2 linked regions of the Streptomyces ficellus genome follow. The protein of the gene in region 1 interacts with the protein of each later gene in a pairwise test. Links are inferred from orthologs where the notes say so. Each region holds a gene or a part of one and is shown on either strand. Other genes may lie near its edges.

Region 1 (3,138 bases):
CGCCCGCGCGGTGCACAAGCGGGGCGGCCATGCCACCCTGCGCGTCGGGGCGTTCGGCCACAGCCGGGACCTGCACCCGGCGCCGGGAGCCGCGCGCCGGTCCTGCGGCCACCGCGGCCAGACCGCCGTCTCCGGCGACGGCGGCTCGACGTGCTCGCCAACCGTCCGCGCGAACGACAAGCGGGGCGGCCACACCACGCCCTGGATCCGGGGCGTTCGGCCCCGCCGGCCCAGGTCAGCGGCAACGCTGTCGGTCGTGCCGGTCCCGCCGGGCTACCCCCAGCCGCGTGCGCACCGCCAGGCCCCCTGCGGCCGGCAAGGCCGTCGGCCCGCCCGTCAGCCGGGAGCGGGCCCGACGCGCCGTCCAGGGCGCCGCCGGGCCCACGCGGGGCCCACCGCTGGGCCCCACCGAGGGCTGCGGTTCCCGCAACACCCGTCAACCGGGCGCAACCTGGCCGGGGCCACCGGCACGTACACCCGGAGCGCCCCGCCAGGCGCGCCCCCGCCGCGCGGCACCGCCCCGGCGCGGGCCCTGCGGCGTCACCCGTTTGCCCGGGCAGACGCCCCGCAGGCGCGCACCGCGCGGTCACTCCGCGGCGAGGCGCTCCGTCAGGCGGGCGATGGCGGCGCGGACGCCGTTGCCGTAGCCGTCGTCGGTCAGGGTGCCCGACGTGGCGCGGGCGCGGTCGAGGTGGGTGCGCGCCGCGTCGGGGCGCCGCAGCTTGACGTAGTCGGCGGCGAGGTTGACGTGGAGGGCGGGGTACAGGGCGCGCAGCGCCATCCCGTGGCCGTCCACCTCCTCCGCGGCGGTCAGCGCCCGGAGGTCCCAGGCCAGCTCGTCGTAGGGGTCGTCCTGGGCGTCGGCCATGCAGTGCGCGAGCGTGCAGCGCTGGAGCGGGTCGCCGTCCGCTCCGAGCTGCTCCCACAGCTCGCCGAAGCGGTTGCGCGCCTCTTCCCGGTCTCCACCGTGGAGGAGCATCATCGTCTGCCCGATCCTGGTCAGGACGGCGTCCTCCGGCGCGTCCGACGCGTCCTGCTGCTGCTCCCGCACTGCGGCCTCCACTCGTCCGTCGGCGACCCGGCCCGGGCCGGCCGGGCCCCGGGGCCGGCCAGGGCCCGGGGGCCGGTCCTCCGACGCTAGCCGCAGTGGACGGCTTTCCCGCTCAGGCTCGGTCCGGGGCGGCGCCGCGCCCCGGAGCGCGGGCCGGCGGGCGACGGTCAGCCGAGGTTCGGGACGCGCCAGTCGATGGGGGCGTGCCCCTGGTCGGCGACGGCCTTGTCGATCTGGGTGAACGGACGGGAGCCGAAGAACTTCTTCGCGGAGAGCGGCGAGGGGTGCGCGCCCTTGACCACCACGTGGCGCGTCTCGTCGATCAGCGGCAGCTTCTTCTGTGCGTAGTTGCCCCACAGCACGAAGACGACCGGGTCGGGCCGGGCGTCGACGGCGCGGATCACAGCGTCGGTGAACTTCTCCCAGCCCTTGCCCTTGTGGGAGTTCGGCTCACCGGCCCGGACGGTCAGCACCGCGTTGAGGAGCAGGACACCCTGCTGGGCCCACGGCATCAGGTAGCCGTTGTCCGGCACCGGGTGCCCCAGCTCCTCCTGCATCTCCTTGTAGATGTTGCGCAGCGACGGCGGCGTCTTCACACCGGGCCGCACGGAGAAGCACAGGCCGTGTCCCTGCCCCTCCCCGTGGTACGGGTCCTGGCCGAGGACGAGGACCTTGACCTTGTCGTACGGGGTGGCGTCGAGCGCGGCGAACACCTCTTCGCGCGGGGGGTAGACCGGCCCCTTGGCCCGCTCCTCCTCGACGAACTCGGTGAGCTGCTGGAAGTACGGCTTCTGCAGCTCGTCGCCGAGGACGCCGCGCCAGGACTCGGGCAGCATGTCGGTGTCGGTCACGTGAACAACCTCCGGTGGGGTGATCGCCTTGTCTGCTCACAGAACTTACCGGTGACCACTGACAACCGGCCCCACCGGCCGGTTTCCACCCGCTGGCCACACCGACCAGGCTGGAGCCCGAACCGACCGGGCCCCAACGCCCGCCCCGCCGCTACCAGCTGGTCTTGCGCTGCAGCTCCCACATCTGCATGACCGTCTGCGGGTCCAGCGCACGCTCGCCGCCGGCGATCTCCTCGCTCGCGGCGATGTAGAGCTTGCCCTGCCACAGGGGCAGCAGCCGGACGTCGTCCACGAGGATCTCCTGCGCCTTCTCGAACTCCTCCGTGACCGCTCCCCGGTCGCTGACCTTGCGGGACTTGGGCAGCAACTGGTCGGTGATCTCCGGCCGGACGTACGGCGTGGACAGCACGTTCTCCTTGCCGACGAACGGGGCGATGAAGTTGTCCGGGTCCGGGAAGTCCGGGAACCAGCCTCGCCCGAAGGCCGGGTACTCGCCCTTCTGGTAGCCCGCCTGGAACTCGTTCCACGGCTTGCCCTGGAGCGTGACGCGGAACAGTTTCGACGCTTCGAGCTGCCGCTTGAGCTCCGCGAACTCGGCCGCGGTGCCGGAGCCGTAGCGGTCCGTGGTGTACCAGAGGGTCAGTGCCACCGGCCCGTCGACACCGGCCTCGTCCAGCAGCTTCTCGGCCTTGTCGACGTCCGGGTCGCCGTACCGGTCGTAGAAGGCGGTCGTGTGCCCGGCGATGCCCTTGGGGACCATCGAGTACAGGGGCTCGGCGGTGCCCTGGTAGACCTTGGCGACCAGCGCGTCCCGGTCGACGACCTGGGCGATCGCCTGGCGGACGGCGAGCTTGCTCACGCCCGGCGCCTGGGCGTTGAACACCAGGTAGCGGATGTCGGCGCCGGTCGACTCGACCAGCTGGAGCCCCTCGTTCTCGGGCTTCTTCTCCTGGAGCTGGACGACCTCCTCCGCGGTCAGACCGCGGTAGGTGGCGTCGATCTCCTTCTTCCGCAGGGCGCCCACCATCGCCTCGGACTCCTTGAAGTACCGGATGGTGACGGCGTCGTTCTTGCGGTTGGCGAAGCCCTTGTACGTCTGGTTCCTGGTGAGCTCGGCCTCGGCGCCCTCCTGATAGGAGTTCAGGACGTACGGGCCGGAGCCGGTGAGCTTGCCGTCCTCGCGCAGCGCGTCCGCCGGGTACTTCTCGGGCGGGACGATGGACATGGCGGGTGTGG
Region 2 (3,201 bases), 1.4 Mb from region 1 along the record:
CCGCGATGGCGTTGCCCACCGGATTGACGGCGGACGCGACGCTGTCCTCGACCGGGCCGAAGACCGTGGCGGCCGCCCGTCGGGCGCCGTCGACGGGTGACTCCTCACCGCCGCGGATGTCCACCGTGATCAGCGCGAACGCGATGGCGACCAGCAGCACCAGGAGCAGCCGGCTCTCTCGTGTGTCCCTCACGTGGGGCGGCCGTGCCTTCCTCGTAGGAATCTCGTAGGAAATGTTGTGCCGTTATATCAACCGGAGCAACCGGATCAACGATCAGCCGTACGGGTCCGGCAGCACCCGTACGGCTGACCTGTGGGTCACGCTATCTGCGCGGCTGGGCGTCCAGCACCTGCTGGAGCGCCTCGAACTCCTCGACGCACTTGCCGGAGCCGAGCGCCACCGAGTCCAGCGGGTCCTCGGCGATGTGGATCGGCATGCCGGTCTCCCGGCGCAGCCGCTCATCGAGGCCGCGCAGCAGGGCGCCGCCGCCGGTGAGGACGATGCCCCGGTCCATGACGTCGCCGGACAGCTCCGGCGGGCACTTGTCGAGGGTCGTCTTGACGGCGTCGACGATGGCGTTGACCGGCTCCTCGATCGCCTTGCGGACCTCGGCGGCCGAGATGACGACCGTCTTGGGGAGCCCGGAGACGAGGTCCCGGCCGCGGATCTCGGTGTGCTCGTCGCTGTCCAGGTCGTACGCCGAACCGATGGTGATCTTGATCTGTTCGGCGGTCCGCTCGCCCAGGAGGAGGCTGTACTCCTTCTTGACGTGCTGGATGATCGCGTTGTCCAGCTCGTCACCGGCCACCCGGATGGACTGCGCCGTGACGATTCCGCCGAGGGAGATGACGGCGACCTCGGTGGTGCCGCCACCGATGTCGACGACCATGTTGCCGGTGGCCTCGTGGACCGGGAGGCCGGAGCCGATGGCGGCGGCCATGGGCTCCTCGATGATGTGCACCTGGCGGGCGCCCGCCTGGGTGGACGCCTCGATGACGGCACGGCGCTCGACACCCGTGATGCCGGAGGGCACACAGACGACGACGCGCGGACGGGCCAGGTAACGGCGCTTGTGGATCTTGAGGATGAAGTAGCGGAGCATGCGCTCGGTGATCTCGAAGTCGGCGATCACGCCGTCCTTCAGCGGCCGGACGGCCACGATGTTGCCGGGAGTCCGGCCGATCATCTTCTTCGCTTCTGCGCCGACCGCCAGGATTCCGCCGGTGTTGGTGTTGATCGCGACGACGGACGGCTCGTTGAGGACGATGCCGCGACCCCTCACGTACACCAGCGTGTTGGCGGTCCCGAGGTCGACAGCCATGTCACGGCCGATGAACGACATTGAGTTCCCCTTGTTTCCCATGAGGATGCGTCGGGCCTTCCCAATTAGAGCGTTGACGGCTTCTCAGGTCGGCGAGGTGGGTGTGTGGCGAGGAGATTCACATCGTAGTCCCGCCTGCGCGGACACGGCGCGGTGGCCCACCTCTGTATAGGTGACGATGTGTCGGTGCGATGCGTTCCCGGTCGTGGCGTTCATATGCCGAAGGGCGACCGAAATTCCATCGGTCGCCCCAGGTCATGAGCGCTGTATGGCTGACAGCGGGTCAGGAAATGCCCGGGAAGAAAATCTTCAGTTCCCGAATGGCGGACTCCTCCGAGTCCGACGCGTGGATCAGGTTCTCCCGGACGATGGTGCCGAAATCACCACGGATGGAGCCGGGCGCTGCGGCGATCGGGTCAGTCGGCCCCGCCAGCTGGCGTACGCCCTCGATGACCCGCTCGCCTTCGACCACCAGTGCGACGACCGGCCCGGACGACATGAACGCGACCAGCGGCTCGTAGAACGGCTTGCCCTTGTGCTCGCCGTAGTGCTGCTCCAGCGTGTCCTGGTCCAGGTGGCGCAGCTCGAGGGCGGTGATGGCCCAGCCCGCCTTGCGCTCGATACGACCGATGACCTCGCCGATCAGGCCGCGGCGTACCGTGTCGGGCTTGAGAAGGACGAGCGTGCGCTGGGTCATGGGTGAGGGCTCCTTGCAGGCATACGTGTGCGGTGAGCCGAGGCTACAGGGGCGCCGCCGCGCCGCGGCACGGGGTCCGGTCTTTCCGGCCACCGGGGCGCACGTTCCCGGGTACCGCGCCCGGGTCGGGGCGCGCGGCTACTGCGCCTGGGCCGCCCACTTCGCCTTGGCCACGTCGATCTTCCGGCCGAAGTGGACCGACGCCCACCACAGCCCGGCGAACACCGCGCCCAGGAAGAACATCACCGGCACGACGAAACCGCTCAGGATCAGCACCACCTGGAGCGCCCAGCCGAGCTGCACCCCGCCCGGCCGGGTGATCATGCCGCACAGCAGCACGCTCAGGGCCATGAGCACACCGCACACCGTCCACACGGTGCCCATCGTCAGGCTGTCGTCCTTCATGGCCACCAGACCGGCGAACCCGATCACGAAGAACTCGCCGATCAGCGTGGACGCGCAGAGCGTACGCATCAGAAACCTCAGCCCTTCCCGAGCAGCAGCCGGGCCTCGCCGACCGTGATCACCGAACCCGTCACCAGGACGCCCGCCCCGGCGAACTCGTCCTCTTCCTCCGCCAGGGTGATGGCCGCCTCCAGCGCGTCGGGCAGCCGCGGCTCGACCACCACGCGCTCGTCGCCGAACACCTCGACGGCGATCGCGGCCAGCTCGTCCACGTCCATCGCGCGATGGCTGGAGTTCTGCGTGACGACGACCTCCGCGAAGATCGGCTCGAACGCCTCCAGCAGGCCCCGGACGTCCTTGTCGCCGCTCGTGCCGACGACACCCACCAGCCGGGAGAAGCCGAACGCCTCGCTGATGCCCTCGGCGGCGGCCCGCCCGCCCGCCGGGTTGTGCGCGGCGTCCAGCACCACGGTCGGGCTGCGCCGCACCACCTCCAGGCGGCCCGGCGAGACCACCGAGGCGAACGCGTGCCGGATGCGGTCCACGTCCAGCGTCCGCGCCTCCTGGGCGCCGACGCCGAAGAACGCCTCCACCGCCGCGAGCGCCACCGCCGCGTTGTGCGCCTGGTGCGCGCCGTACAGCGGCAGGAAGATCTCCTCGTACTCACCGCCGAGGCCGCGCAGCGTCAGCAGCTGCCCGCCGACGGCGACCTCCCGCGAGACGACACCGAACTCCATGCCCTCGCGGGCCACCGTCGCGTCGACCTCGACGGCCTTC

The links.
Region 2: the proteins of ung (region 1) and ndk interact in binary tests that used the Escherichia coli proteins (3 or more experiments, as listed by UniProt). The link is inferred for Streptomyces ficellus from one-to-one orthologs.

Annotation. Positions count from the first base shown.
Region 1 is NZ_CP034279.1:6,300,082-6,303,219, reverse strand. The notes cover bases 61-2,886. They hold ung (uracil-DNA glycosylase), read right to left. Parts: upstream 1,903-2,886; coding sequence 1,219-1,902; downstream 61-1,218. Other genes in these bases: EIZ62_RS28270 (ABC transporter substrate-binding protein), read right to left, coding at 2,054-2,886; EIZ62_RS28280 (hypothetical protein), read right to left, coding at 587-982. In the rest of the region: more of EIZ62_RS28270, read right to left, coding at 2,887-3,138. UniProt on the Escherichia coli protein: Excises uracil residues from the DNA which can arise as a result of misincorporation of dUMP residues by DNA polymerase or due to deamination of cytosine.
Region 2 is NZ_CP034279.1:4,919,358-4,922,558, reverse strand. What follows is about bases 313-3,201. They hold ndk (nucleoside-diphosphate kinase), read right to left. Parts: upstream 2,020-3,201; coding sequence 1,606-2,019; downstream 313-1,605. Other genes in these bases: folC (bifunctional tetrahydrofolate synthase/dihydrofolate synthase), read right to left, coding at 2,502-3,201; EIZ62_RS21995 (DUF4233 domain-containing protein), read right to left, coding at 2,158-2,493; EIZ62_RS22005 (rod shape-determining protein), read right to left, coding at 324-1,343. Outside these bases: rod shape-determining protein MreC, read right to left, coding at 1-193. UniProt on the Escherichia coli protein: Major role in the synthesis of nucleoside triphosphates other than ATP. The ATP gamma phosphate is transferred to the NDP beta phosphate via a ping-pong mechanism, using a phosphorylated active-site intermediate.